4 regions of the Ruegeria sp. SATB027 genome follow, and region 1 is predicted to be linked to each of the others. Evidence: riboswitches for the same ligand, from Rfam matches in the RefSeq annotation. Region 1 holds a riboswitch; each other region holds the start of a gene.
The links. Region 1 has a riboswitch for cobalamin ahead of AC2FPW_RS00485 (ABC transporter substrate-binding protein). Riboswitches for the same ligand answer to the same signal wherever they lie in the genome.
Positions count from the first base shown of each region.

Region 2: linked by a shared signal. The riboswitch ahead of AC2FPW_RS15325 (hypothetical protein) and the one ahead of AC2FPW_RS00485 (ABC transporter substrate-binding protein) in region 1 are both predicted to bind cobalamin.
Region 3: linked by a shared signal. The riboswitch ahead of AC2FPW_RS07480 (DUF1636 family protein) and the one ahead of AC2FPW_RS00485 (ABC transporter substrate-binding protein) in region 1 are both predicted to bind cobalamin.
Region 4: linked by a shared signal. The riboswitch ahead of AC2FPW_RS16155 (DUF4198 domain-containing protein) and the one ahead of AC2FPW_RS00485 (ABC transporter substrate-binding protein) in region 1 are both predicted to bind cobalamin.

Region 1 is NZ_JBXWTH010000006.1:14,694-22,252, forward strand. It holds partial or broken gene AC2FPW_RS00475 (ABC transporter ATP-binding protein) at 1-327, opposite strand, end outside; gene AC2FPW_RS00480 (FecCD family ABC transporter permease) at 324-1,355, opposite strand; gene AC2FPW_RS00485 (ABC transporter substrate-binding protein) at 1,370-2,374, opposite strand; cobalamin riboswitch at 2,528-2,720, opposite strand; gene AC2FPW_RS00490 (P-loop NTPase fold protein) at 3,271-5,100, opposite strand; gene AC2FPW_RS00495 (hypothetical protein) at 5,261-6,619, opposite strand; gene AC2FPW_RS00500 (hypothetical protein) at 6,778-7,449, shown strand.
Region 2 is NZ_JBXWTH010000048.1:46,019-53,577, forward strand. It holds gene AC2FPW_RS15305 (bifunctional 2',3'-cyclic-nucleotide 2'-phosphodiesterase/3'-nucleotidase) at 1-1,110, shown strand, start outside; RNA gene ffs (signal recognition particle sRNA small type) at 1,150-1,248, shown strand; gene rsgA (ribosome small subunit-dependent GTPase A) at 1,407-2,435, shown strand; gene AC2FPW_RS15320 (alpha/beta hydrolase family protein) at 2,471-3,328, opposite strand; cobalamin riboswitch at 3,462-3,680, shown strand; gene AC2FPW_RS15325 (hypothetical protein) at 3,771-4,178, shown strand; gene AC2FPW_RS15330 (protein-tyrosine phosphatase family protein) at 4,170-4,682, opposite strand; gene AC2FPW_RS15335 (DNA polymerase III subunit gamma/tau) at 4,855-6,618, shown strand; gene AC2FPW_RS15340 (YbaB/EbfC family nucleoid-associated protein) at 6,809-7,162, shown strand; gene recR (recombination mediator RecR) at 7,224-7,559, shown strand, end outside.
Region 3 is NZ_JBXWTH010000031.1:63,457-71,015, reverse strand. It holds gene AC2FPW_RS07500 (heparin lyase I family protein) at 1-620, opposite strand, end outside; gene AC2FPW_RS07495 (hypothetical protein) at 763-1,059, shown strand; gene AC2FPW_RS07490 (hypothetical protein) at 1,064-1,633, shown strand; gene AC2FPW_RS07485 (NAD(P)-dependent oxidoreductase) at 1,959-2,954, opposite strand; cobalamin riboswitch at 3,057-3,261, shown strand; gene AC2FPW_RS07480 (DUF1636 family protein) at 3,356-3,730, shown strand; gene cobW (cobalamin biosynthesis protein CobW) at 3,735-4,790, shown strand; gene cobN (cobaltochelatase subunit CobN) at 4,794-7,559, shown strand, end outside.
Region 4 is NZ_JBXWTH010000054.1:14,903-22,461, forward strand. It holds gene AC2FPW_RS16145 (NikL family nickel/cobalt ECF transporter subunit) at 1-260, opposite strand, end outside; gene cbiM (cobalt transporter CbiM) at 257-868, opposite strand; gene AC2FPW_RS16155 (DUF4198 domain-containing protein) at 875-1,660, opposite strand; cobalamin riboswitch at 1,793-1,991, opposite strand; gene AC2FPW_RS16160 (ROK family transcriptional regulator) at 2,113-3,303, opposite strand; gene AC2FPW_RS16165 (sugar ABC transporter substrate-binding protein) at 3,493-4,512, shown strand; gene AC2FPW_RS16170 (ABC transporter permease) at 4,620-5,693, shown strand; gene AC2FPW_RS16175 (ATP-binding cassette domain-containing protein) at 5,693-6,469, shown strand; gene AC2FPW_RS16180 (nucleoside/nucleotide kinase family protein) at 6,466-7,101, shown strand; gene AC2FPW_RS16185 (aspartate/glutamate racemase family protein) at 7,142-7,559, opposite strand, start outside.

The DNA.
Region 1 (7,559 bases):
CCGTAAGGCCGACAGCCAGGGCGTGCGGCCCAGTTCGACCACGGATCGTGCAGTCACGCGTTCGGCCGTATCAGCCTGTTGTTCAACGATGGCAATCCGTTGGGCAATTTGTCTGCGCGACAAATGCGAAACGGGATGACCCGCTATGACGACTTTTCCTGAAACCGGACGTACCAACCCCGCCAGCAGGCGCATCAGCGTTGATTTCCCCGAACCGTTAGGTCCGACCAAAGCAAGTGTTTCGCCGGGCTCCACGACAAAGGATACGTCTGACAGCAAAGTCTTGCCGCGAACGGAATATGTCAGGTTTTGCGCCTCGATCTTCATCGGGCGCTCCTCTGGCCGCGCACCAGAATTACGGCAAAGGCAGGCGCACCGATCAGGGCAGTAACCACCCCAATCGGCAGAACCTGACCCGGGATGATGATGCGCGACACGATATCTGCGCCGATCAGGAAGACCGCTCCGATCAAGGCGGCGGTTGGGATAAGCCTGCGATGCCCCGGTCCCACAAGGAACCGGGCAGCATGAGGGATGACCAGCCCAACAAAGCCAATGGATCCGACGACAGAAACCATGACAGCTGTTGTAAGTGCGGTCGCAAAGATCAGGGTTGCCTGCACCCGACGTACCGATATGCCCAGCGAGGCCGCTGAATCAGAGCCGAAAATAAAGGCGTCCAGTGCTCTGGCGTGAAAGCGGCAAATGAGCCAACCGACAAGGGCCACCGGAATGGCCAGATACACATCCGGCCAGCGCACGCCGCTGAGGTTTCCCATCAGCCAGAACATGATCCCGCGCGCCTGATCGGCATTGGCGGATTTGGCGATGATGAAGGCCGTCAGCGCATTGAACAACTGAGACCCGGCAATTCCCGCCAGGACGATCTGTGCCGTCGCAGCCCGTCCGCCCCCTGCGCCAGCGGCTCGGGCCAGTAACGCGACAAAACCAAAAGCCAAAAGCGCGCCATTGAACGCGCCAAAAGACAGCGACAAGGCCCCCCCACCCAAACCAGCGATGGTTACAGCCACGGCACCCGTCGAGGCCCCGGCAGAAATGCCCAAAATGTAAGGGTCGGCCAACGGGTTGCGCAGCAAAGCCTGCAACACGACCCCTGCGACAGCCAGACCGGCACCGCAGGACGCAGCGACCAGAGCGCGAGGAAGCCGGTAGCTCCAGATAATACCCTGATCAATGGGGTCGACGGGCAGGTCCGCTCCGGCCAGCTTGTTGGCCAGAACGGACAGAACCAAATCGGGCGACAGAGAGGTCTCCCCGATCATCGCGCCCGCAAGAACCGCCGCAATCAACAATGGCACGGTAAAGCACGCAGCCTTGAAACCCTGCCGTAAAATTGCGGCGACCTCGTTCACAGGTTGTTTCCGATGGTATCCAGCTTCTCGGCCAGATCCTCCAGTGCCGGGATTGCGCGGATGGTGGCGTCCATGGCCTGCGCATCCATAATGACGATCCGGTCATTCTTGACCGCATCCATCTGGCTGGTCACCGGATCAGTGCGCAGGAACTCCAGCTTTTTCAGGTAGTCGTCCGCAGCAAAGCGACGGCGGTCCATCTTGGCGATAACAATCACCGTCGGATTGGCCTTGGCAATGGTTTCCCAGCCCACTGTTGGCCATTCTTCATCCGTCTCGACGACGTTGCGGATACCCAATTTACTCATCATGTATCCCGGTGCGCCTTTCTGTCCGGCCACAAACGGGTCGCTTTCCATTTCGGGAGAGGAGAACCAGAATACGGCTGACACATCGTCCAGCTTCACGGTTTGCGCCTTGGCGACGGCTGCGGCTTCGCGGGCCTTGTACTCGGCAACCAGGTCCGTGCCGCGTTCGGACACATCAAAGGCTGCCGCCAGTTCTTCGATACCCTGATACAGCGTATCGGTCGAGAACGCCTGCAGGCGGGTGCCATCGCCGCCGACCGTATTGTCTTTGCCGATGCAATCTGCAGGCATTACATACGTTGGAATGCCCAGTTCGTGAAATTGCTCACGCGTGGCGACGATGCCCTCGGGTCCGACATGCCACTCATATTGCGCTGCGACCAGTCCCGGCCGCTTGGCAACAACGCTTTCAAAGCTGGGATCATTGTCCGCCAGACGCTCTACCTTGGCATTCACCTCGGCATATTCAGGCAGCACCTCGTTGAACCAGACCGAAGTTCCAAGAACCTGCTCGCCCACACCCAGCGCATAAAGCACCTCGGTCGCGGCTTGGCCGACCGTGACTGACGACGTCACTGGCGCGTCAAACGTGACCGAGTGACCGCAGTTTTCGATGGTTAGGGGAAAGTTTCCTTCGGCGGCAGCGCTGGTAGCCAGCAAGGAAAGGCCAATCAGGCCAGTGCGTAGAAACATGACAATCGATCTCCATGTGTCAATGACCAGAGAACGGGTGAATGGGCATTTACCGAAGCAACAGACGCTTTACTGCCTGCTGTGAGCGCAGGGTAGAAAATAGACCGCCCGGCGCGTTTCTTCGGCAACCTCCCCGGACAACCCCGCCCGGTGTGTTTCGGTTTCATACCGGCAGGTCTCCTGACTGACGGGTCTTTGTCTGTCCTGTCTTCCCAGACCAAAATGGCCCAGTGACGGAAATGGACAGCGCTCGCCGCCTACAGTTGCGGGGGCAGTTCCGGTTGGCACCAAAAGGCACCTCGGATTCCCTCTTAGCCACATCGGGACCGGTAAAACGCGGGTACCTTAACACTTACCCTGCGGCAAGAAAAAACTCCGGGGTCTTTCCTATTTTCTCGCAAGAGCATGGACCTGCGCGTCTCAACATGGCGCTGATATCAGAAAAGCCGCTGAGAACGCGCCAATATCCGGACCCGGATTCATAGTGTGTGATATTAGGGAAAATCATGGCTGGGGTGGTAGGAATCCTTGCCCCCCGATGAAACCTTAGAACTTTTCCAACTAGCCCGAGAAACTGGGGCGGTTTCGGGGGCATTCTGCTGAGCGAATCGACGGGCATTTTGACCGCTAGAGAGACCCGTTACGAGACCGCTAGAGAACCGCCAACTGGCGCAGGACAGGACCGCTGACGAGGCGTTTCGGGGGCTGACGGGGGGTGGTGTGGGTGCAAGGTAAAGAATGAAAGGGAAATGGGCACAGAAAGCGAGCTTTGCAAAGTTTGGCGGTTTTCACCGCTGTCACATACTTCGTGCGAATTCCTGAGTTGGAAATCGGCCACCTTTGTTGTTCTAATCGGTGCGTGCAGGCTGAACGACATTGAACCACATAGCTCACTCTTATTGTTCTTTCGTCGGAGCACCCCCTCCGATGTCGGTAGGCTCTTGAAACCTCCAACAATACTTGAGTGTAAGTTGTAAATGCGCTTGGGCAATAGGACCGTTCTCTTTGGCAATTCGGGTCATTTCCTCGCGTACTTGCAACGCCCATTTCCGTTCGTCTTCCCACTTGTTGTCGGGGCCATGGCGATCAGACATCTTGCCAAGAACCTGGCAAAGCTCTTGCGTATTGCCTTGCTTCAAATGCTTCATGGCAACTGCAGCAAAGCGTTTAACATCGAGGAGATGAAGAATGGGAACGCCGTAGAATGAATCTTCGTCGTTGACGTATCTGAATTTGAGATAGACTTGCGAGATATCGTCTTCAAACGCTTGCAACAGCGTTGACGTGATCTCGGGTAGGCTAGCCTCATAGCCCTCGATCTGGGCTGTCCTCATCGCATCAATGATCTCGTAAAACTCGTCGTTAGCATCACATCCATATCCCCCAAAGGAAAAGTGTTTTCCGCGTAGCCCCCAACCAAACTGTACTCCCAGCTTAGCAGGTGGAATTGCGTCTCCGGCTCGCAACTCTGAAACACGCTTCAATATGCGATCCTTCAGTTGCTGGCGGTCTTCCGTGAAGGCGCCATATTCTTGCAAGCGCAGAACTGTGTCAGCAAGTTGAAGGTAAGGTCCAGGTTCGATGGGCGTCTTGGCGAAAATGTAGTTATTAATTTGCTCGATTAGCGCGCCAATCTCATCCCAGCCCATGTCGCCCCAATGAATTGCTACTTTCCAAAGCGGGTTTTCTTCTTGAGGTTCAAATTGACGGGTTGCTTGAATGATCGCCTCCAATTGGGCGGGGTCGATATAGCCCCTCACAAACAGTGGTTCATCAAGTGAAATCGGAAAGGCAGAGCCACTATGGGCGAATATGTCTGCACCCTCGTGCCGATCAATTAGTTGTCTCAGATTCTGAAACTCTTCATTTTCCTCACCAGCTCCAACGACCACACCGCCCCCCCTGTGAGATAGCTGTTCTAAACTGATCTCGTCTCTCGCCAGTGCCATCGAAATAGACAGGTATGTTCGAACAAAGCGTGACATTGCATCTTGAGCAGAAAACCTCGCGCTCGCAATAGTGTCGAGGAGATGCGCGCAATCACGAACAGAACTTCGCAGCAGGCGAAGGTTGCCGTGATCCGCCTGGTCAAAAACTTCTTTCACGATAGATGCGTGATCCTTCAGGTACGTTTTGCCGTGCCCTTCCGGGACATCTTCAAGGAACGTTGGAAATGCTGCGGTGAAGTCGGGCAAAATCCGGATCGTCCGCCCAACGAGCTTTTCTTTCCGTTGACGAAACCGTTCTTGTTCCGGATGTTCACCAGAATGCACAAGGATAATGACGCGCTTTTGCTGATGCTCAACAAAATCATTGATCAGACCAAGAGCTTCTTCCGGTGGCAATGTTGCTCTTTCAAGATCATCGAAAATGAGTGTTTCCGGTAGTTCACTGATCATACGCTCTTCAAGGTAGTCACGCGTCAAACTGCCGAGGTCACCCATCTTGAAAACACGCGCAAAAGCGTCGGCCATCCCCGCCAGCCTTTTCGCGGACTCAACGTCCAAACTCTCCTTGAGAAGCGCTCGGCGAAATCCAATAGCGTCAACTACCCCATTGAGCGATACGTAGCGTACTTTGTGGTGTTTCGTGTCTACTTCACAAACTTGTCGTACAAAGTGCGTTTTCCCCGCGCCCCAGGGCGCATCAACTAGTAGGGCATAGCCGGGTTTCGACATGGCAAGATATGCGCTAATCGCACCTTTCGCAGCATCATTAATGCTCATGAACTTACCCATAATGATTGAAGCTCGCTTACTCGAGCAGGTGCAGAACGCTTCTGTGCTTCACCTCTGATTGCATGAATATCTTTCCCGTTTCGGGCTGATAGAGTGCTGAATTCTCCTAGTTGTGGAGCTTTCATAAAACACTTTTTGGGGGCTTAAGTCAGCCTTCGAAGTCCTCCGCATCCTCGGCAATTGCATCTGTGGAAACGTCCTCAGCTGTTGGTTTGTCATGTTTGATTCTGGGCGCTGCCTTCTTCCAAACAGACAAATTTGAACCCACTTCCCCGTAAAATAGCGGAACGACTTTTTCTAAGTCTGATATGAAGTTAGCCTGTTGTGTGAAACGCCCGCCGAGGCGTTTGGATAGGAACACATGGAAGCCGTGCGTAACGAGGTGGTCTTTACCTTCTTGGCAGATATCGATGTCTTCCCGTAATTCTGAAACCAAGTGCTGCGTCGGCTCGCTGGCACCAGGCCAAAGCAAGCGAATATACAGCCCCTCCATGTTTTCGACCTTTATCTGTCGCAGAAGCCAATTCAGCCGGGCTTTTGTCGACTTCTTATCTTCAGGCGCGCGGATGGTCATACCGACGTCGACGCACCGTCGTTTCAGGTCTGCGGTGACTTCGATGGGGGCCGCCGTGTCCGGCACATCCAATGTGCATTGGAGCTGGTGGTGTTCGCGAAGCATCATCAGTTCGTCTTTTTTTCGCTGAGCCGGATCATTGATGTGCTTGCGCGACAGTTTCTCACTAACGGATGTTTCCACCAATCGGCTCAAGATTAGCGACAGGTCTCGGGTTTCCTGATGCCAAGCGTCGACTACGATCTGTGCCTCTGGCGACCGTGCTGGAATGACGCCGCCAGACGACACCAGTTTGTTGAGATCGCCCCATTCTTTGGGCATCCTATGAAAACCCTGAACGCCAGCACTCTCATGGTTGAGGAAGCGCCTAAGCTCATTCAGCAACAGTAGTTGGTCCTTGTCTTCAACCTGCTCATTGCTGATCAGCAACTCTGCAGTCGTGACCACATGCATCCATGACCAGTGATACACGGGAATCCTGGACCTGCTCTTCCTGATTTCCTCAACAGGGTGCGCCGTCGGCGTAGTCGCGAATTGATTGGATATTGTGATGACGCAATCGACGCCGTTCTCTTTGGCAAGAACACGGTATCTTTCAATTTGCTCGGCATCGAGGGTGTTGTTCCCAACTTTGGTTTCAACAAGGGCCTTCCACTCGCGAGAGCCAACCTTCAGGACAATCAATCCGTCGGGTCGGTCCTTAATTGTCTTGGACTGGTTTTTGAATACTACCTCGGTGAACGCATGAACCTGTGCCCGTCTTCCGCGCTTCTGGCCCACCGATTGAAGCAATGCGGCTCCCAACTCTTCAATCTGAACCATACAGGCCAGCACAATAGACGTTGTGCGACCTTCCTTTGATGTGGTTGACAGAACAGGGAACAAACGGGCGGCTTCGCCTTGAGCCAGGTAATCTGGCAACTTCTCAGTCATCTATATGCCTACAACTTGAAATTGAATGTTATCTCTCAAATAGACAGTCGGTTCAGCTTTCCGTCAAGTTTTCAATGAGGTATCGTCCTCAAAACGTTGAGGGATACAACCTCTCTTGTCGTTGAAAGACCACGGCTGTCAGGGAGTAGCGCATTTCAATGAAGTTCCATTCTGACTGGAAACTCACGCAATGGCAGTCAGTTGAACGAATTGCCAACAATGACTTAACACGCGTCGTCGCGTTGGTTCCGATCATTGGGTATATGATCCTTTTCAACGACCAAGTTGCTGAAATCATTTCATATCGAATGATAGCTGGAGTTGAACCGAGTGCAGAAACACCATTTTTCCTAACTGGTATAGCCAAGATGAGGTTGGTTTTCTTTGGTAGTCTGCTCCTGTTCTTTTCCAATCTAATTTTTAAGGCATTTCGTCCGCAGATCTTAGAGTTGGCCAAAGGAGACATGGAGTTCGCCGCCAGAGTAGGAGAACGCTACAGCGTCCACGAGCTTGCAGACATGGAAGCGCAAGTATTTTCCGATCACTGGAAGCCGAGATTGCCTTTATTTTGGAAAGTGTTTGACAAGTTCAGGAGTAAAAAACCGGTGGTGTCCGGCTACAGACCTGATGTTCGTTCTCATATGATTTCGCGACATGGCGACTATATCAGCTACTTGGCGCGAGAATGGTGGACAGGAGAGATGCACACATTCCGTTTGGCTCGCTTCGCGTCACTAAGTCTAGGCATCGCTGGAGGTTTCCTACTAGCGATTCCGACACTAGATATCACCCAAGCCGTGGTCAGAGACATTATTCTGAAACTTTGGTGATTTGGCTAGTGGCCGCATTTGAAGTCGGCTCAATAAAGAATGACTGCTACGGGCTGGCTGCGGCTATTGGCAAACGTGAAGCGAACGGCAAAAAAGTTCCTCAGGTCAGA
Region 2 (7,559 bases), on a different contig from region 1:
GGAGAGGACCATGCCAATACCCCGGTGGTCGATCACCTGACGGAGCTGGTACACGGAACACCCGTTGTCATGCCGGGATCAGCGGGCTCTTACCTGGGGGTTATCGATTTGGCCGTGACCGCCGGGCCGGACGGCAAAGTGCAAATCCGGGATTACCGCGTCGAACTGCGACCGGTTATCAGCAACGGCACAGCCGTCGGGGAAGACAGTGAAATTGCGGGCTTGTGTGAGGTGGCACATCGTATGACCCGTCAATCCGTTGCCGCACCGGTGGCACATATCCCGGATACATTGCACAGCTATTTCAGTTGCTGTGTGCCGGATCGCGGGCTGACCCTTGTAGCTGCGGCGCAAGCCGCCGCACTGCGCCCGTTTTTACAGGGAACAGACCTGGCGGATCTGCCGATTTTGTCGGTTGTTTCGCCTGCCAAATCCGGCGGACGCTCAGGCCCGCGCCATTATACCGAGGTACCCGCCGGAGAAATATGTTTGCGCCATGTCGCGGATCTGCATGTGTTTCCCAACGAGTTGCGTGCAATCCGGATCAGCGGCGCGCATTTGCTGGACTGGTTGGAGATGTCGGCCAGCGTATTCAACCAGTTAAAGCCCGGTTCCGAACCCGAACTGATCAACCCTGAACGGGCCGGGTACAATTTCGACATCGTTTTTGGACTGTCTTATCAGATCGATCCCACGCGGCCGCCTCGTTACGATGCGCAGGGGAAAATGATCCGCCCCGACCAAAAGCGGATCAGCGATCTGACATATGCAGGCCGTCCCGTACGACCGGAGCAGATGTTCGTTATGGCGCTGAACAATTACCGCGCCAGCGGAGGCGGGCATTTTCCGCATGCGACAACGTCTGAGCTGATCAGCCTGCCACCGCTGAGCATCAAGGACCTTGTGCAGGATTACCTGGCGCAGCACCTTCCGCCCCATCCGATCGCCACGCAGCCCTACCCGTTCTCGCTGATGCCGCAACGGGGCGTGACAACAATTCTTCGTACAGGTCCGGGTGCCCTGAAATATCTGGATGAGTTGCACAGGTTCGATCCCGTGTCGCTGGGCGCGGATGGCAGGGGATTTGAACGCATTCGCCTGACGCTCTGATGGGTTGTCTTTTCTCGATGCCTTCCCTATATCCGGACTCGAGAGGTTGGCGCGGGCGAGCGCCTCGCCAACCTGGTCAGGTCCGGAAGGAAGCAGCCACAACGAGCCCCGCTTGGGTCGATGTCCAACCTCTCACTTCGTGAACCACAGCCGCAGGAGGGCTTTATGATTGTAGTGAAAACCCTTCGGGCAGACTGGTTCTGATTCACCGGAATCACCGGACTGCCTGAACACACGACCTGCGGATGCGCGATTGCCATCCGTTGGCATTGCTGTTTCTGAAAACAGGCAGATAAATGTCTTATACGCTTTCGGACCTGGGATGGTCCTCTCACTTTGCCGCGCAACACGCGGCTTTTCTTTCTGACACGCCCTTTCGCGTCGCCTCTGTTCATCGGGACCGTCTGATCGGGCTGAGCCCGGATGGTGAAATCCGTTTGCTGACACCGGATAATCCGACCGGTTCATATGCCGTCGGGGATTGGGTTCTTGCGGACGCCGAATACCGCGTGCGTCACCTTCTGGACCGGCGCAGCCTGCTGCAACGCAGGGCTGCCGGTACAGGTGCCGCAACCCAACTGATTGCCGCCAATGTCGATGTTTTGTTCATCGTCAGCTCGTGCAATGCGGACTTCAACCTTCCCCGGCTGGAACGTTATCTGGCGCTGGCGCATCAGGCCGGATGTTATCCGGTCGTTGTCCTGACGAAAGCTGACCAGTCGGATGACCCCGGCAGTTTCTCGGGACAAGTGCAATCTCTGGACCCTTTTCTGTCGGTGCTGGCGGTCAATGCGCTGGACCCGGCAGATGTCGAAAAGGTTCTGGCGTGGTGCCCCAAAGGCCAGACCGGCGCGCTGGTCGGGTCGTCGGGCGTAGGTAAAACGACGCTCAGCAACGCCATGACGGATCAAAACCTCGCCACGTCTGGAATTCGCGAAGACGACGCACGGGGCAGACACACGACAACGGTGCGCGCGTTGCACAGGATGGGTAACGGTGGCTGGCTGATCGACACGCCGGGAATGCGCGCATTACGTTTGCTGGACGCTCAGGACGGGATCGACAACGTGTTCTCGGACATCACGGAGCTTGGCCAAAGCTGCCGCTTTTCGGATTGTCAGCACGAGACCGAGCCCGGCTGTGCCGTGCAGAACGCAATCGGCGAAGGCGTACTTGACCCGACCCGGCTGGACCGTTGGCGCAAGCTGCGGCGCGAAGATCAGCGAAACTCGGAAACCGTTGCCCAATCGCGGGCGCGGGACAAGGCGTTCGGCAAGATGGTGCGCGGTGTCATGCAGGACAAGAAACTTCGCAAACGGCCATAACTGCAAGGTGTTAGGAAAACCTGCGTCGCGTCTGATCAGGCGATCAGGCGCGGCCAGACCGCTGCATTGCGACGGGCAAATGCTCCGATATGGCCTATTTCCGGCAGTCCGAATTCAGCAGGCTTCAGAAGGTGGCGTCTGGACTCGGGGCCGTACAGGTCGGCAAGGCGCCAAACTGCCTCGGGCGGAGCCATCTGGTCATCTTCGAACGTGAACAGATCCACAGGTGTTCCAGAACTGCCCCAATGCGCATCAGGCAAATTCTGCCCGATCTCGGGAACGTAGCTAAGAGGAGCTGTACACCATTTGCGCCATTGCCAGTAGACCGAGGCGGGCAGGTCCGACCCAAACCCGATTGCTTTGCCGGGCAGATACCCAAGCGCCCGCACCATCAGCGGTGCATGGCCATACCAGAACAGCCCTGCCAACCCCCGATAGGGCCATGGGTGATCTTTCAAAGTCACCAGCCCCGAACACACACCGATCATTCGGTCGATCTGGTCGATATCCGGCTGCACCGGCCCCAGCATCGCACCGACCGAATGGCCGATGGTCCACTGCTGCGCCTTTGGAAACCGCCTGCGCATCTCGGCCCGTGCCGCTGGCATGTCGATCAACGCCCAATCCGCCATTGTCGCGGTTGCGTCTTTCAGGCGGCCGACCAAAGAAAGCCCGTAGTCCCGATAGTCATAGGTCAGGCAAGCTATCCCCCGGTCGGTGGCCAGCCATCGCGCGAAGTGTTGATAATAGTCACGCGGCACACCCGTGGCACTGTTCAGCACGATAACCGTGTCCGACTCACCCACTGGCCGGTACAGCCGCGCCGACAAGGTCACAGACCCGGACGGAAAGCGGAAATCTTCGATCAACACTGTCTGTTCCGTATCCAACATGATCCCCGGCTTTCGCTGAAACAATCGGTTTGCCTGCCTTCGATGCCGACGACACTAGGCCGGAAGGTAAACCGCATCCAGCATGACCAAACGTCCGGCCTAAAGATCGGCTTGACTCGGAACGCGATCAGGCGCTAGCGGTTGTGTGATGGTTTCCGGCCCCCACAAGAGGTCGGGATGAAAAGGGAACACGGTGCGGTTTGTCTGGTCACACAGATATCAACCAAGTCCGCGACTGCCCCCGCAACTGTAAGCGGTAAGCAATGCCGAAATACCACTGGCCCACGGGCTGGGAAGGTCGGCAGAGCAATGACCCGCAAGTCAGGAGACCTGCCATCGGAACTGAAACCGAAACTCGGGCGGGGTGTCCGGGCAGGTCCTGATGGCGAAACGCTGTTCCACCTGCCCTAATATCCAGCCCACCACGCGCGGAGGGCGCAGGATGATCTGGAAGACAAAGTCACACGAATACAGCGCTACAGTGTGCCAGCGGACGGGCAAAACCTGCCCGGCTTTGGCGCGACTGGCCCGCTCGATTTCCGAAGCCATGGCGCAGGCGGTTTCGGCCACCAGCGAGGATTTCGAATTTGAAGGCAACAGCGCGCTGTCACATTGCGCGGAAGGGTGCATGGCAACGATCCGAGCGCGATCCGACAGCGTTCGCGTTTTCTGCGGGGCGCACCCTGATACGGCAATACGGGACCTTGATGCCTATGCCGATTTGATCTTCGGACCTACATTCAGCACGCTGCCCTCGGGCATTGTCGCGAACCCGCCTTGCGCCATGATCGAGGTTTCAACGATCCGGCCCCGGAAAACCGGCTACGCACCCCAGCAGCTGTCAGCTTGATCCCACTTCCACCTGTGCCGGGGTGATCCGGGACGCCCAGGCCAGCTGCGCATCGGTTTCGACAGCGCAGGGGCGCACGGCCCGCAGGCGGTCCAGTGCGTCGCTGGCGCGTTCACCGCATTCAACCATCAGTCGCAGAACAATCATCCCGGATCTGCCGCACCCCCCACGGCAATGCACAAGAACCCGGCCACCGCCCGACAGCGCATGTCGGGCCGTGGCGCTGACCTCTGGCCAGGCCTTCTGAACCGCCTGCGTCGGTGCTCCAAAATCTTCGATCGGCAGGTGAACCCACCGGCTGGCACGGCTTTGGATGTCGCTGCCAAAGTGCTGCGCGCCATCCTGAAGCATTTCAACATCCGTCGTCATTGAAATCACAAGGCCCGGTTTCCAAGCAGCAATCATATCCAGATCGCCGACGTAATCCCCGCCACGCCCGGGCATTGAAGTAAGGGCAAGCGTTCCGCCTCCGACCTGCAGAGCAAAAATGACCAGCTGCGACATGAAGTGCGTCCTCCCCCAAGGTACTCTTTAAGAAATGAGTCATTAAATCCGCTGGACCAGTTTAGTTGGAAACCAGCCCGTTTCTGAAACAAAAAATCATCGCGCCCCACAGTGGACGCGGACTGCCGCCGCCACTACGCTGTGCCGAAGCACCGAATCCGAGCGAGAAGACATGACAGACACGCCCAGCCCCGCCTATCAGGTTCTCGCCCGCAAATACCGCCCGGAAACCTTTGCCGACCTGGTGGGTCAAGATGCTATGGTGCGCACCCTAAAAAACGCCTTCGAGGCCGACCGGATTGCGCAGGCCTTTATCATGACCGGCATTCGCGGAACGGGAAAAACCACCACGGCGCGGATCATCGCCAAGGGCATGAACTGCATCGGACCGGATGGAACCGGAGGGCCGACAACCGAGCCTTGCGGTCAGTGCGAGCATTGCGTCGCAATCATGGAGGGACGCCATGTCGATGTGATGGAAATGGATGCGGCCAGCCGTACCGGCGTCAACGATATCCGCGAGATCATCGACAGTGTCCGCTATCGCGCCGCCAGCGCGCGCTACAAGATCTACATCATCGACGAGGTTCACATGCTCTCGACCAGCGCATTCAACGCGCTGCTCAAGACGCTCGAGGAACCGCCCGCACATGTGAAATTCATCTTCGCGACCACCGAGATTCGCAAAGTGCCGGTCACGGTTCTGTCGCGGTGTCAGCGCTTTGACCTGCGCCGGATCGAGCCCGAAGACATGATCGGCCTGCTGCGCAAGATCGCCGGGGCCGAGAGCGCGCAGATCGCCGACGATGCGCTGGCGTTGATCACCCGCGCTGCAGAAGGGTCGGCCCGCGACGCGACCTCATTGCTGGATCAGGCAATCTCGCACGGAGCCGGAGAGACGACGGCAGATCAGGTCCGTGCGATGCTGGGTCTGGCGGATCGTGGTCGGGTTCTGGACCTGATGGACATGATCCTGCGCGGTGACGCGGCAGGGGCGCTCACTGAACTGAGCGGTCAATATGCGGAAGGTGCAGATCCTCTGGCCGTGCTGCGCGATCTGGCCGAAATCACGCATTGGGTGTCCGTCGTAAAGATCACACCCGACGCGGCCGAAGACCCGACAGTTTCCCCCGACGAACGCACACGGGGCCAGCACATGGCCGAGGCCTTGCCGATGCGGGTTCTGACCCGGATGTGGCAGATGCTGCTGAAGGCGCTGGAGGAAGTCTCTGCCGCGCCCAACGCGATGATGGCCGCCGAAATGGCTGTTATCCGACTGACGCATGTCGCCGATTTGCCCAGCCCCGAAGAGCTGATCAAACGGCTGCAAGACGCCCCACCTTCGCCACCCGGCGGGCCGGGCGGGGGCATGTCACCGTCCCGGCAGGCCCCGGTGGCAACGCAATCCAACGCGACCCCGCCGCCTGCCTATACATCGTCCCCGCGCGGAGCGGGTGGCGCACCGGTTGCCGCACTGGCGCAGGATGCACAGACGGCCCTGGCCCGCTATCCAACCTTCGGGCATGTGGTGGAACTGATCCGCACGAACCGCGATGTGAAACTGCTTGTCGAGGTGGAAAGCGGCGTGCGCCTTGTGTCATACCAGCCTGGCCGGATCGAATTCACCCCGACGCCTCAGGCACCGTCGGATCTGGCGTCGCGATTGGGCTCTGCCCTGCAACGCTGGACCGGCAATCGGTGGGCCGTCTCCATTGTCTCGGACGGGGATGCCGCGACCATCGCGGAAGTGCGGGACCGGGCCGAACTGGCCCTGAAAGCCGAGGCCGAAGAACACCCGCTGGTTCAGGCCGTGCTGACGCAATTCCCCAAGGCAAAGATCATTAGGATCGAAACACCGGAACAGCGCGCCGCCAAGGTTGAGACCGAGGCCCTTCCCGAAGTCGAAGAGGAATGGGACCCGTTCGAAGAGGACTAGCCCCTGAGCCCGCGGGTCCAAGTTTCAAGAAACCGGCATACTCCCCCCCTTCCACGATGCACCTGAGGGAGGGAATGCGGGCACATAAATGATCGGTCCGCGACGCTCTGATCTGGACAGGCGGGAGACCTCTTGTGCCACCTGCCTGCGGTCCGTATTTAGAACCAAACAGAAACACAGGAGACGACTGATGCTGAAAGGACTCGGCGGGCTTGGCGGACTGGGCGACATGGCCAAGATGATGAAATCCGCACAAGACCTGCAAACCAAGATGACCGAAATGCAGGAAGAGCTGAACAACATGATGGTTGTCGGCGAATCCGGTGCAGGGCTGGTCAAGGCAACGGCCACAGCCAAGGGTGAACTCAAGGGGCTGGACATTGATCCGTCGATCTTCAACGGCGACGACAAGGAAGTGGTCGAAGACCTGATCCTGGCCGCAATCAAGGACGCTCAGGCCAAAGCCGCCGAACGTTCACAGGAAGAGATGGGCAAGCTGACCGAAAGCATGGGCCTGCCCAAAGACATCAAGCTACCGTTCTGAGCTTCATCTTTTCCCAAATACTCCCGCCGGAGGCTCCCTCCGGCGCAAAGCAGGACAGGCCATGGGCACGAACAGCGAAATCGACAATCTGATCGACCTGATGGCCAAACTGCCGGGGTTGGGCCCGCGCTCGGCCCGCCGCGCGGTGCTGCACCTGATCCGCAAACGCGCTCTGCTGCTGACGCCCCTGTCAGACGCCATGCAGCAAGTGGCCGTCACCGCCCGCGAATGCCTGAATTGCGGCAATGTGGGCACCACGGATATCTGTGACATATGCAATAGCGAGGCCCGAGCGACCGGCGAACTCTGCGTGGTCGAAGACGTCGCCGACCTCTGGGCGATGGAGCGGTCAGGGGTCTTCAAGGGCCGCTATCACGTGCTGGGAGGCACACTGTCT
Region 3 (7,559 bases), on a different contig from region 1:
ATGATTTGCCCATCTGACTGGTGGGACCACTTCGCAAAAACTTGAAAATTCCGCCACTGTCCTTTGAAATCCCGCATATTCATCAATGGTATTCGAACAACGTTTTTGCATTCGTGATTGGCAGGATCACCACTCGCCACCTGCAACTTTAAAAATAGTGCGTCATCGTTACCTTTGCTCGTCCAATGGGATAGCGACGCGTGTGTGCAGCGATAACCTTTCCACTGCGCAAAAATGTAGCCGCCTTTGGTCTGCGACCCACGCGTTGGAAATGAATCTGGAATGAGCATGTCCCAGCCGTACCAAGCCTCTGACGGTTGGGGAAAAACCCAACGACCATCGCTCTTTGATTCCCTAAGCATGGAGCGCACAGATCCATAGGAACAGTCACCCTTGCCTGTACCATCGCCGTAGGCAGATGTTGCGCAATCCCCCCCGTAAATCGAAAACGAGTGGATACGTTTTGCTTCGATTCCTTCGAATTTTCGCAACCGCTTGTATGAGTTTGGCAAGTTCGACGCGCTCTGCTCAAATCTCACACCGCCTGCGTTCGACGGACCACTGAATGTAGCTAAGACAATTGCCATCACCAAAATTACTTGTGGTACAAAAAATTTCACTGCCTCAATCCTCTAACTTTTCTCATTCACGCGAAGCACAAGTAGCTCACGCTTCACCTATAAGTGCCAAATTGGGACTTGTTGCGCACACCAGTCAAGCCCTATGTTGGAAGACAACTAGTTTGCAGCTTTGGGCTTAAGCATGACAGGGATTGAAAAATTAGCACGTCTGAAGCAACTGCTACTTGGCATGGAGCGGGACTTAGGCATTGATGATTTAAGTGCCGTGCAGAGAAATATTGTGTACGCCGCAACGCTCCTGAGCGAAACTTCAAAAACGGTTGAGACGGAAGAACTGCGGCAACATGAATTGCTGAACGGTGTGTCGCGCAGCGCCTTTTTTCGAGCATTGCGAGAACTAGTAGAAGCAGGGTATTTGCGACACGCGCAGGGTCGACAACGATCTTCGTATGTCGTGTCAAAAGAGCTAGGTAGCTGAGCCGTTGAAAGCATTTAGCAACCAAAACCTGCTGACACCGTTTCTTATTATTTCGCTTGCGCACTTACTCGCATTTGGAATCTCAATTTACATTCTGCTCCCCCTGCAAGCCCAGTACACGCCAGAGCTTGCACCCTATGCCAGTTTACTTTTCCTCCCACATGGCGTCCGCATATTGTCAGCATGGATGATGGGCTGGAAAGCTATCCCGTTATTCGCACCAACTGCCTTACTGACGCACTGGGTGAACTTTGGGGCTGCGGGTTTCACACTGACGGGACTTGCTGGTGTTTTCTCTGGAATAGTATGTGCCGCGGTAACTTTTTGGGTGCTAGCAAAGTTTGGGATGGACTTTCGAATAACGGCAAATCGTGCAGCAAATTGGCGAGATGTGATGGTAGCAGGTGCAATTGCCTCAGCAATCAATACATTTGGAATGGGTTGGGCTTTTAGCCACAACACAAATACTTTGATTGGTTACTTCATTGGCGACGTAAGTGGATTGTTTGCATGTATGCTAATCCTCATGCTGGCTTTTAAGATCGCGCGCGAAGCAGAAGAAAAAACCAGCTAAATCAGCTATATGCGGGAAAATACACCTGTGCACAAAATGGCACACAGCATCAATTTACCCACGCATTATACTGAATTTAATTAGTTATTCTTGATGTCGTTCTCTTGCAAATCCGTGTACACCGGTTCGATTCCGGTACTCGCCTCCAACAACATCCTAATCGCTGACTTGGCCCCGCAGTACGCGCGTGTGACGCTTGGTATTTTCAGACGTTCATGGCCCGCGATTCTGTCGAACTGCGGGCCAGATATGGCGTGTTTTTCGGAACACCAGCCTACCCCTGCTCGTTCACGGGGCGCGATGTAGTCTGGTGTTTGCCTTACCCTCAGGCGCGCCCTTGTGGCACAACCTCGTATCCCGGCTCTTCCGGTTCATCATCCGTCATTTCGGCTGGAAAGCCCGGGGCGGTGATATCCAGGCCGGTTGCCTCTTCCAGCCGTTTGATAATATTTGGTGAAAGCTCGCGTTCGCCATATCGTGCGATACCATCGTTAAAGATGTTGATCATCACCGGGTTTATTTCCAGCGGCACCCCGGCGCGGTCGGCGACCTCCTGAAACAAACCGATATCCTTCTTCACCAGATCCATGGTGAAGGAAATATCGCGCGACCCGTTCAGGATGACCTGACTTTCGGTTTCGTGCACGAAGGATGTGCCGGACGAGATTTTGATCGCCTCATAGGTCGTGTTCAGATCCATCCCCGCAGCCTTTGCTGTAACCAGTGCTTCGGCGCAGGTAATCAGGTTGGCAGTGGCAAGATAGTTGGTCATCACTTTCAGCACCGAGGCCGAGCCCAGCTCGCCGGTGTGCAAAACCCGGCGGCCCATTGTCGTCAGGAACGGCAGAATTCGTTCAAACGTTTCCCGGTCACAGCCCGCAAAGATCGAGATATTGCCCGTCGCGGCACGGTGGCACCCGCCAGAAACCGGGCAATCCACAGCTGCACCGCCGCGTGAAATGACTTCGGCACCGAGGCGTTTGACTTCGGCTTCGTCTGTGGTCGACATCTCCATCCAGATCTTGCCGGGGCCCACTTCGGGCAACATCTCCTTCATGACTGCGTCCGATGCTGCCGGAGACGGCAGACAGGTGATCACCGCATCGCAATCGCGCATCAGCTGGGCGGGCCCTTCTGCCGCCTTTGCGCCTTTGGCGACAAATTCGGCCACCAGATCTGCGTTCAGGTCATGCACAGTCAGGTCAATGCCATTGCGCAAAAGGGATCCCGAAAGCTTGCCGCCAACGTTACCCAGACCGATAAATCCCACTTTCATATGACGCATCTCCAAGTTCGTCGTTTTCCCGTCATGCGACCACATACCGAACACGCACTTCATGCCGCCGAACGACGCCTACAGGTCGCTTTTTTCACCTTGGCTTATTTGTTGCGCGCGAACCGCTTGACAAGCGGGCCGGCGGTGCCGCATGTCCCGGACGTTGGTGTCGGCAACAGCCGATGAAAAGGGAATGCGTCAACGGTTCATCCGCCAAACGCAGCCGCCCCCGCGACCGTGACCGGAGAGGATGCCCAATGCCACTGGCCTGTGCCGGGAAGGCGGGACATCCGACAGAGCGACCGCTCTGGCATCCGCAAGCCGGGAGACCTGCCAACACCCGAAGTTGAAACCGGGCGGGGTGTTCCGGTGTCGGGTCCATGTGCAGACGTGGTGCCCGCATGAAACCCCGTCCCCCGCGAAGAGGATTTGGGGGGATGAGAGACATGACCGAGACCGCACCGGTAGAATTACTGGTCTGCACGACTTGCCGCCGGGGTCTGCCCTTCGAGGATGATGCTGAGCGTCCCGGCACATTGTTGCACAAGGCCTTGGAACAGGCTGCCCTGCCAGATGGCATCATTCTGAAACCTGTCGAATGCCTTTCGAACTGCGATCAGGGCTGTTCCATCGTTCTTCGGGGCGGGCCGGATCGCTGGACCTTTGTTTACGAGAACCTGAACGAAGTCGATCACGTCGATGTCATCATCGATGGTGTGACCAAGTATCTGGCCACAGACGATGGTCTGGTGAAGTGGCGCGACCGTCCTGAACATTTCCGCAAAAACTGCGCCTCGCGCATTCCCCCGATTGGAGGCTGAGATCATGTCGAACCTAGAAAAACTTCCCGTCACCGTGATCACCGGCTTTCTGGGCTCGGGCAAAACCACGCTGGTGCGCCATCTGATGCAGAACCCGCAGGGAAAGCGTCTTGCGATTGTTGTTAACGAGTTTGGCGATGTGGGTGTTGATGGTGACATTCTAAAATCCTGCGCGATACCGGATTGCCCTGCGGAAAACATCGTGGAACTGGCAAACGGCTGCATTTGCTGCACCGTGGCTGATGATTTCATCCCGACCATCGAGGCGCTGATGGCGCTGGAACCGCGCCCGGATCACATCCTGATCGAAACATCCGGCCTTGCACTGCCAAAACCGCTGCTGAAAGCGTTTGATTGGCCTGATATTCGTTCGAAAATTACCGTTGATGGCGTGATCGCGCTGGCCGATGCCGAGGCCGTGGCCGCCGGTCGCTTTGCTCCGAACGTTGAAGCGGTGGATGCCCAACGGCTCGCTGATGACTCGATTGATCATGAAACACCCTTGTCCGAGGTATTCGAAGATCAAATCTCGTGCGCGGATATCATCCTGCTGACCAAGCCCGATTTGGCAGGTCCGGAAGGCATCGCGAAAGCCAAACAGATCATCGCCGCCGAGGCACCGCGGCCGCTTCCCGTTGTCGAGGTCGCCGAGGGTGTCGTCGACGTACGTGTCGTGCTTGGCCTTGAGGCTGCCGCCGAAGATGATATGGACGCCCGCCCGTCACATCACGATGGCCATCACGATCATGAGCATGACGATTTCGAAAGCATCATCGTCGAGTTGCCGGAACAGACCGACCCTGCGGAACTGGTAGCCAGAATCGAACGTCTTGCGACTGAGCTGAATATCCTGCGCGTCAAAGGCTATGCCGCCGTCGCTGGCAAACCGATGCGCCTGCTGGTTCAGGCTGTCGGCGCGCGGGTTCGTCACCAATACGACCGCCCGTGGGAGCCCGGTGAAGAGCGCCGCTCGCGCCTGGTCGTGATTGCCGAGCATGACGACATCAAAGAAGCCGAAATCCGTGATATCCTCGTGGGTGTGACCGAGGTTGCCGAGTAAGTCATGCACGTCGTCTTTCGCGAAAGCCACGGGCTCGAGGAAACCGAGACCCCAACCGATCTGGGCCAAAGCCCGGGTGATCTGGTTGTGCTGTCCTTTTCCGACAGTGACCTGGGCGCTTTCGCGGCGGGCTGGCATCGCGGCGGCGGGCCTGAGGGGCGGATGCCCACGATGCGGCTGGCCAATCTTGCGGCGCTGAAGCACCCTCTGTCCGTCGATACCTATGTCGAACAGACACTTGAGGGCGCAAAGGGCATCCTGATCCGTCTGATAGGTGGCGTGCCCTATTGGTCTTACGGGTTGCAACAGGTTCTGGCACTGGCGCAGGCCAAAGGCATCGCGCTGGCCGTTTTACCGGCGGATGGGCGCGAAGACACTCGGTTGGATGAGTATTCGACCCTGCCCCTCTCGACCCTGCGGCGGCTCGCACATTTGTGTGACACCGGCGGCGAAGTCGCCGCGCAGGCCGCATTGGCCCAGATGGCCTTGGCAGCAGGGCTTTATGCCGGGCCAGTGATGGGCGCGAAAACCCTGCCCGAATGCGGTGCGTGGTGTCCAGATCAGGGTGTCGTCCCGGTGGGTTCCGCATTCCAGAACGATACGAAACGCATCCTTGTCACCTTTTATCGCGCGTATCTGACATCCGCAGACACCGCCCCGGTCGCGGCCCTGATCCGCAGCCTGCGCGCCCGCGGGCTTCCGGCGGTGGGTCTGTTTGCCCCGTCGCTCAAGACCCCAGCCGCTGCCGACTGGCTCAGGGAACAGGTCGTTGCCTTGCGACCGTCGGCGATCATCAACGCCACTTCATTCTCGGGCAAGGGCGCGTCCGGCACGTCGCCTCTGGACGCAGCGGATGTGCCGGTGTTTCAGGTCGCTCTCGCCACCTCGCGACGCAAGGCCTGGGCCGAGGCCGAACGCGGCCTGTCACCCGCCGACCTCGCCATGCATGTGGTATTGCCCGAAGTGGACGGGCGAATATCGGCAGGCGTTGTCTCTTTCAAAGAACCGGGCAAGCGCGATCCGCATTTGGAATACTCGCGTTTTGCGCATCGGGCCGAGCCGGACCGGATCGAGGCGATCATCGACCGGGTATCGGGTTGGCTTGCCCTGAATGACAAACCCAAGGCAGATCAGGTTCCTGCGTTGGTACTGTCCACATATCCCGGCAAAGACTGGCAAATGGCCCATGCGGTTGGTCTCGACGCGCTGGCCTCGGCTGAGGCGATGCTGTCTGATCTTTGCAGTGAAGGCTACAACATCGCGGCTGGCGATCCGGTTGCCGACGCACTCTTGGACGCCCGGATATCGTGGCCGCTTGAGGATTATCTGAGTGCGCTCGCTGAATTGCCCCAGACCCTGCGCACCGATCTGCACGCCGTATGGGGCAATCCCGAGCAAGACCCAACTTTCACTCAGGGCGCGTTTCACTTCACGGCTTTGCGACGCGGCAAGGCGCTGGTCGCACTGCAACCAGAGCGCGGAACACCCGAACTGCGTGATGACGACTATCACGACCTTTCGCGTACCCCGCGCCATAGCTATGTCGCCTTCTATTTGTGGCTGCGCAAAGGTCTTGGCGCGGATGCGCTGATCCATATCGGTGCGCATGGCACACTGGAATGGCTGCCCGGCAAATCGGTCGCCCTATCAGCAGACTGCTGGCCCGAGGCGCTGATCCGTGACCTGCCGGTGATCTACCCGTTTATAGTCAACGACCCGGGCGAGGCCGCGCAAGCCAAACGCCGGATCGGCGCCGTGACCCTGGGCCACATCCCGCCCCCCATGAAAGAAAGCGGAACGCCTGACCGGATGGTGCGGCTGGAAGCCCTGCTGGACGAGTTCTCAAACGCGGACGGCCTTGACCCCAGACGCCGTGACCGGTTGCAGGAAGATATCCGGGATGAGGCGCAAGCCATTGGGCTGGAGCACGATCTGGGCCTGAACCAGGCCACCAGCACCGCGGAAGCAATCACGCGCATCGACCGCTTTGTCTGCGATATCAAAGAAAGCCAGTTTGGCGACGGGCTGCACGTCTATGGGCGTGTTCCGGATGTGACCGGCAGTTTCGACCCAGCCCCATCCGCCCATGCCGAACGCAAGGCCCTGATCAATGCGTTGGCTGGCAAGCGGATCGAGGCTGGCCCGTCCGGCTCGCCCTATCGGGGCCGCTCTGACGTGCTGCCGACCGGGCGAAACCTGTTCACCACCGACCCGCGGTCCGTGCCCACCCGCGCAGCCTACACGCAAGGCGTGAAACTGGCCGAGGAACTGGTACGGCGGCACTTGCAGGAGGAAGGCGATTACCCGAAAGGGTTGATTGTCGATCTGTGGGGATCGGCCACCATGCGCACGGCGGGCGAAGAATTCGCCATGGCCCTGCACCTGCTGGGTGTAAAGCCGGTTTGGGATAAGGGATCCGAGCGGGTTTCGGGTATCGAAGTGCTGCCCATCACCGACCTGAGCCGCCCGCGCCTGGACCTCACCTTGCGGGTTTCGGGCTTGTTTCGCGATGTGTTCCCCACGTTGTCAGCCCTTTATGGTCAGGCGGTTCGGGCATTGTCAGAGCGTGACGAAGCGACCGACTGGAATCCCTATGCCGGTCACGCCCCGGCTGCGCGGGTGTTTGGCCCGGCACCCGGCAGTTACGGCCTGAACATGACCCATCTGTCCGAGACCTATACGGACGAGGCGCGCGCCCAAGCCGGGGAGGCATGGCTTGAGGCCAGTTCGTACGCGCTGGAAGGTGAACACATCGCGCAGGACAAAGCG
Region 4 (7,559 bases), on a different contig from region 1:
AGGTTTGCAAAGAAAGTATGGGCCACCGGCGCGTTTGGCGTGTAGATAAAGAACCCGTCTGCATCTGTTACGATACGGCCCAGCTCGACACCGTCCGGGCCGTTGACGATGACCTCGGCCCCGCTTGCCATGTCGCCGTTGGAAAAGCCGATTTCGCCTTCGATGGCGTCACCGGATTCAAACACTCCGGCGATGACCTTATGCGCCAAGGCAGGTACGGGTGCGCAGCACAGCACCAGAATGATCGCCAGGTACCTCACGCGACCGCTCCTTTGACAAACAGCTCGGGCTTGACCTTGCGCGCCAGCAAAACCGCGAACCCGGTCAGGATCGCCTCGATCGCCATGACAGGAATATGTGCAAAGAAAACAAGCTTGGCCGCTGGCAGGAATGCATCCCCGGACAGGGCCAGTGAAAACGCAACCATGCCGGTTGTGGCGGCGATGGCAAAGGCACCGCCGACCCCGCCCCATATCGCACCTTGCAGAGGTGAGTCATGGGCGATCAAGCGGCCAAAGATCAGCCCGGCCAAAACCGCGGGCAACGCGATGTTCAGGGTGTTGATCCCCAATACCGTCAACCCGCCAAAGCCAAAGAAGACGGCCTGCAGCAAAAGCCCGACGAACAAGGCCGGGAATGCGGCCCAGCCCAACAAAAGCCCGGCCATACCGTTGAGGATCAGATGCACTGACGAAGGGCCAATCGGCACATGAATCAGCGATGCCACGAAAAAGCTGGCAGACAGCACCCCCGCAGTGGGGATGCGATCAAGATCCAGCGACCTGAGGCCCATGGCAATTCCACCCGCAGCAGCGACTGCACCGCCGATCACGACCGGGTTGGACAAGGCTCCGTCAACGATGTGCATCTACGGTTACTCCAAATCCCAGGCGCGGATCCAGATGACCGCGTCCTGGCTTAGTTCTTTGCCGTTGTGTTCGGTCACGGGACCGGCGCCGAGCGCTGCAAAACCCCAATAGCCGGCTTTTGGAACGCCGAACGTGAAATACCCGTTATCATCCGAAATTGCGACCAATGCACCACCCGGCATCGGCGAGACCGTCGGAGCCGAGGCGGCAGCGCTTTCCATGTCCGGTTCTGCGGCCATGTACTCGATCTCGATCTCGGCACCCGCAACCGGTTGGCCTTCGGCCATAACCCGACCTGTAAACGTCGAACCCGCGATGATGTTGGTTGGTTTGGTGAGCGGGATGATCTCAATCGGCAGGCCCACCGGGTTCATCCAGTCGGTCGGCAGTTCGTTGCGGTTCAGGAATGCCTTGGCGATCTGCTGGATATAGATATCCTCGGATTCCTCATAATAGGGCTGGGGAACAGTCACCAACACATAGTCGCCCGACCGTTTGACGGGAACATAACCTTTGAATGCCGCGCCTTCGTTTTCGCCACCGGCGAAACGTACGGGTTCCAGGGTATCCAGCAGGTCGGTTTTCTGACCGTTGTGGATCACGTAGAATTCCTGCGGCTTGCCCAGATCCATGACATGCCCGTTCGAGAACGGATGCCAAAAGATCAGCTTGACCGGAACATTCCCCGGTGCGTCGATCATGGTGTCAGCGGTGTATTCCAGCAGGAAATGCGCATTTGCGATCGCTGGAAGCGCTATCGCCACAGCGGCTGCGGAAAGCAGCTTGGTCATCAATAGTCGTCCTTGTCCCATCGCACCAACCCCGGTACGAGATGCGTTTTGACTGCGGGGATGTCCAAGCTAAGCTGCTTTTTCAAGCATCCTGCTCCGACGCACATCCCGTCGCCGATTAGGAGTGCCCTTGTCAAAGGCACATGTCCGGCAGGTATCCTGACTTGCGGGTCAAAGCGTTGGGCTGGCCTTCCCGGGTTAACACCAGTGGCACTTCAGCCCTGCTCGCCGCTTACAGTTGCGGGTGCAGTTGCGGAATTGGGCCAAAGCCCGCACCGCATTCCCTATTGATTCCTGAGCACGCCCCGGAACCGGACATGCCGAGCGGCTTGCCAGACTTCTTCGGCATCCGTCAACGATCAATTGCGCTGGCTGTCAAAAAGTTTAGCGGGCAATGCCCTTTTTCCGACGGATCTGCTTTGGATAAAGGTCGGGGTTTTTCGGGAATGAACCTACCCTTCGAGCAGGTATCTTTCCGACAATGGCAAACTGGCCGCCCCCAATGAGCGGGCATCCGGGCCTGCCGTCCCCACCTGCACCAAGGGCCGTTCAAGCCCGGTCAGGTTCATGTCAGATAGTTTGACCTCAACCAATTCCACCAGCCGCGCCTTGATGCCTGCGGGCATCCAGCCATCAATCTTGACAGATTCGAAGTCGATCAGGCTGCAAGACGAGACGATGGCATGTGCGATCCCGTGCGCCGCCTGTTTCAACCAGTTCTCAAGGTGGGTTTCCGGTATGTCCCAATGCTGTGTCGTTTCCCAGATTGAGCCGGCTGTTTTGGCATTCCCACCAACTGCGCGCTCCAGCACATAAAGACTGGCGACATCTATCAATGGTTTCACTCCGCCTGCGTCGTCCGGCACAGGCAATGGACCAAGCGCACCGGCGTTTCCCCGCCCTGAAAAGATGGAACCGTTCAGAACCACCCCGCCCCCGATGAAGAAGCCCACATAAAAATACAGGAAATCTCGTGGGCCTTCCGCCGGGCCAAACACCAGCTCGGCACCGCAAGCGGCCGTTGCGTCGTTCTGCAGGAATACCGGCAAGTCATAGCTTGCGGCCAGTGCGCCTTTCAGGTCCGCGTCACGCCACGGATCCATTTTCTCCTGCGGAACCTGCAATGTCTGCGCCCAGTCCCAAAGGTAGAACGGCATCGCAATCCCAAGACCCGCGATCCGGCTGCGCGCCTCGGGCGACAGTGACGCCATCACTTTGTCGAGGCTTTCTTTGGAAAAGCTCAATGTCGCCTCGGGCGTCGGAAAATCATAAGTCCGCCGCTCACGGTGCCTGACATTGCCAAGGAAATCCGTCAGCACCAATTCGGTACTGCGCCGCCCGACTTTGAGCCCGAAGAAATAAGCGCCTTCCGGGTTCAGGCGCATGGGAACCGAGGGCTGTCCGACTTTTCCCCGGACCGGTTCGCCGCGCAGAAGCAGCCCATCGGTTTCCAACTGGCGCATGATGACCGAGACCGTCTGCGCCGACAGCCCGGTCATCCGCGCGATTTCAGATTTTGCGAGGGCCTGATGGCGCCGGACCAGTGACAGGACAAGCCGTTCATTTCGGGCCCGCATTCCACTTTGGTTGGTGCCGCGCATATCTGGCTCGCGTACGCCAGTGGTATTGTCCAAAGAGTTCATTGCAGACACGGCCATCCCCTTCATGACGACAATGTTGAAACCCTTCCTTTCTGTCAATAATAAATAAGAGTGATTTATTTATTGACTCGAAATTGGAATCTTGTGATGGTTTTCACGTTCGATCGGGCCGGTTTTCGCCCGATCAAACGTATGCCCGGACGGGCATTGGGAAAACTGGGAGGACTACCGATGAAACTTGCGAAACTTGCAGGCGCCACGGCGCTGGCGGTTACGGCCATGGCAAGCAGTGCAATGGCCGAAGGTGAAACCGTTTGCCTGATCACCAAGACGGATACCAACCCTTTCTTTGTTAAAATGAGAGAGGGTGCGACCGCTAAAGCCGAAGAGCTTGGCATGACGCTGAAGGCCTTTGCCGGCAAAGTCGACGGCGACCACGAAACTCAGGTTCAGGCCATTGAAACCTGCATTCTGGATGGCGCAAAGGGTATCCTGCTGACCGCGTCGGATACGTCGTCCATCGTTCCGGCGGTGCAGCAGGCCCGCGATGCCGGGCTGCTGGTGATTGCGCTGGACACCCCGCTTGAGCCTATCGACTCGGCCGACGCGACCTTTGCCACCGACAATTTCCTTGCGGGGCTTCTGATCGGACAATGGGCAAAAGCCACTCTGGGAGATGCGGCAAACGACGCCAAAATCGCCACGTTGGACCTTGCGGTCAGCCAGCCCACTGTGGATGTGCTTCGCAATCAGGGGTTCCTGCAGGGGTTCGGTGTTGATCTGGCCGATCCGAACGTGATTGGCGATGAAGACGACCCGCGTCTTGTTGGCAGCGATGTCACCGCTGGCAACGAAGAAGGCGGCCGCCGCGCGATGGAAAACCTGCTGGCCAAAGATCCGATGATCAACGTGGTGCACACCATCAACGAACCGGCGGCAGCGGGCGCTTACGAGGCGCTCAAGGCTATAGGACGCGAGAATGACGTGCTGATCGTTTCCGTCGATGGCGGTTGCCCCGGCGTGCAGAACGTGGCGGACGGGGTCATCGGCGCAACATCCCAGCAATACCCGTTGCTGATGGCATCGCTGGGCGTTGAGGCTGTCAAGAAATGGGCGGACGAAGGGACGAAACCCGAGAACACACCCGGTAAGGACTTTTTTGACACTGGCGTGGCGCTTGTGACGGATAAGGCCGCCGACGGCGTCGAGTCCATCTCGGTTCAGGAAGGCATGGACCTCTGCTGGGGTTAAGCTGAACGTGTGGAAGGCCGCTACGCGGCCTTCCACTTGTCAAAACCACCCACACGCCTGAAACCTTGCTAAAGTCGTCATAAACCTGACGCTTTGGGGGAAGTTCCATGTCCGATTCTTCACGACAAGCCGACGATTTCGAAACCGCCGCAAAGGGCAGCCCTGAGCAAGTTGCCGAATTTGACGATCACCAACGCGGATTTGTCGGAACGGTTCAGCATTTTCTGCATGTGAACCCGTCGCTGGTCCCGCTGATCGTCCTTGTCGCTGCAATCGTCATCTTTGGTGTCTTGCTGGGCCCCAAGTTCTTTTCGCCCTTTGCGCTGACATTGATCCTGCAACAGGTTCAGATCGTCGGGATCGTGGCCGCGGCGCAGAGCCTTGTGATCCTGACCGCAGGCATCGACCTGAGTGTTGGGGCCATCATGGTGATGTCGTCGGTTGTGATGGGGCAATTCACTTTCCGCTATGGAATGCCACCTTCGGTTGCGATTGTGTGCGGCCTTGCTGTTGGCTCGGCAATCGGGGCCTTGAACGGGTTTCTGGTCAGTCGCATCAAGCTGCCGCCATTCATCGTCACCCTTGGCATGTGGCAGATCGTTCTTGCGGCGAATTTCCTTTATTCACAAAACGAAACGATCCGGTCGCAGGAGATCGAGGAACACGCCGCCATCCTGCAACTGTTTGGTGCCAAGTTTAACGTGGGCGGGGCGGTGTTTACCGTTGGTGTTGTCTTCATGCTGGCGCTGATCCTCGTCCTTGCATACGCGTTGCGGCACACGGCCTGGGGCAGGCATGTCTATGCCGTCGGGGATGACCCCGAAGCGGCAGAATTGTCTGGTGTCAACGTGCACCGCACGCTGATATCCGTGTACATGCTGTCCGGGCTGATCTGCGCCTTTGCGGGCTGGGCCCTGATTGGCCGGATCGGGTCGGTTTCGCCAACCTCGGGCCAGCTGGCCAATATCGAAAGCATTACCGCGGTCGTGATCGGGGGGATATCTCTGTTTGGCGGTCGCGGGTCTATTCTGGGGTCCCTGTTCGGTGCCCTGATCGTGGGTGTCTTTACGCTTGGGCTTCGGTTGCTGGGCGCGGATGCACAATGGACGTTCCTGCTGATCGGCATCCTTATCATCGCAGCGGTCGCGGTCGACCAGTGGATCAGAAAGGTAGCAGCCTGATGGAACCCATTCTCAAAGGACGGAACCTTGTGAAACGCTACGGCAAGGTGACTGCGCTGGATCACTGCGATTTTGACCTGATGCCGGGTGAGATTCTGGCAGTGATCGGCGACAATGGCGCGGGTAAGTCGACGCTGATCAAGGCAGTGTCGGGCGCAGTGACGCCAGACGAAGGCGATGTTTGGCTGGAAGGTCAAAAGGTGAATTTCCATTCCCCGATCGACGCGCGTGAAGCCGGTATTGAAACCGTCTACCAGACGCTTGCCATGTCCCCTGCCCTGTCGATTGCGGACAATATGTTCATGGGGCGGGAAATTCGGCGAAAGGGGCCGCTTGGGTCGTGGCTTCGAATGCTAGACCGTCCGGCGATGGAAAAGTTCGCCCGCGAAAAGCTGAGCGAACTGGGTCTGATGACCATCCAGAATATCAATCAGGCCGTCGAAACCCTGTCGGGTGGACAGCGCCAGGGCGTTGCCGTGGCACGCGCGGCGGCGTTCGGGTCCAAGGTCATCATTCTGGACGAACCGACAGCAGCACTGGGCGTAAAGGAAAGCCGCAGGGTCCTTGAACTGATCCAGGATGTGAAATCACGCGGCATTCCGATCATCCTGATCAGCCACAACATGCCTCATGTTTTCGAAGTCGCAGACCGGATTCACGTGCACAGGCTGGGAAAACGCCTGTGTGTGATTGACCCCAAGGACTATTCGATGTCCGACGCCGTAGCATTCATGACCGGGGCCAAGGACGCACCGCCCGAGGATCAGGCTGCATGACCGGTGGCGGCACCGCCCCTGACGTTCTGGCCGACAGCATCGTCGACGCCGTTGAGGCGCTGCCGCCGGCCCGACACCGGCAACTTGTCGCGATTGCCGGCCCGCCCGGATCCGGGAAAAGCACCATTGCCAGCCTTGCCACAGCCAAGCTGAACCGGCGCGGCGTGTCAGCTGGGCTTGTGCCAATGGACGGTTTTCACTTTGACAACGCGATCCTGAAAGAACGCGGGCTTTTCCCCCGCAAGGGCGCGCCTGAAACTTTCGATCTTGCCGGGTTTCATGCCTTGCTTGTGCGTTTGCGCACCGAAGATGAAGTTGCAATTCCGGGCTTCGACCGAAAGCTTGATCTGGCGATCGCTGCCCGATCAATGATCTCGCCTGATCAGCGGGTCGTTCTGGTTGAAGGCAATTACCTTTTGCTGGATGAACCGGGCTGGGTGGGCCTTCATCCCTTATGGGCGCTCAAGGTGTTTCTGGGCGTCGATCTGGCAACACTGGAAACCCGGCTCACCGACCGTTGGGTTGGGTTTGGGCTGGACAATCAGGCCGCAAGAGAGCGGGCGCTTTCAAACGACATTCCGAATGCCGAGCGGGTGATCCGGAACTCGGTACAAGGTGACCTGAACCTGTGACATCTTAGGGCGAGTCAGTCAGAGCGCCCGTGTCACCTGTCTAGTAGGTGGGCGGCACAAGACCGGCCTGAAACCATGTCACGAAAGATACGATAGAAAACACGGGCAGCCCTGTGGCGCGCTGAATATCGGGCGCGTAAGGGCACATATTCGTGCATTCCAGCACGATCGCGCCAAGATCGGGGTGTTCCGATGTCAGGGCCGTTGCGGCTTCGACATTGTCTTTGCGGGCCTTTTCCACATCAAGGCCAAGCTCATTTCCAAGGATCGCGCGGGTGAACTCCGCCCCGCCTTCGGTTGTGCCGATAGGCGTGTCCAATGGAACATTGGCGGCCAGCAAGTGATCTTGGGTCAGAGTAGAGGCTGATATGGTCAGAACCCCGGCACGTTTTCCCGCCGGCAGGATGCGGTTGACCATTTCAACCTGCATCAGGGACGATGTGGCCACCGGAACAGGC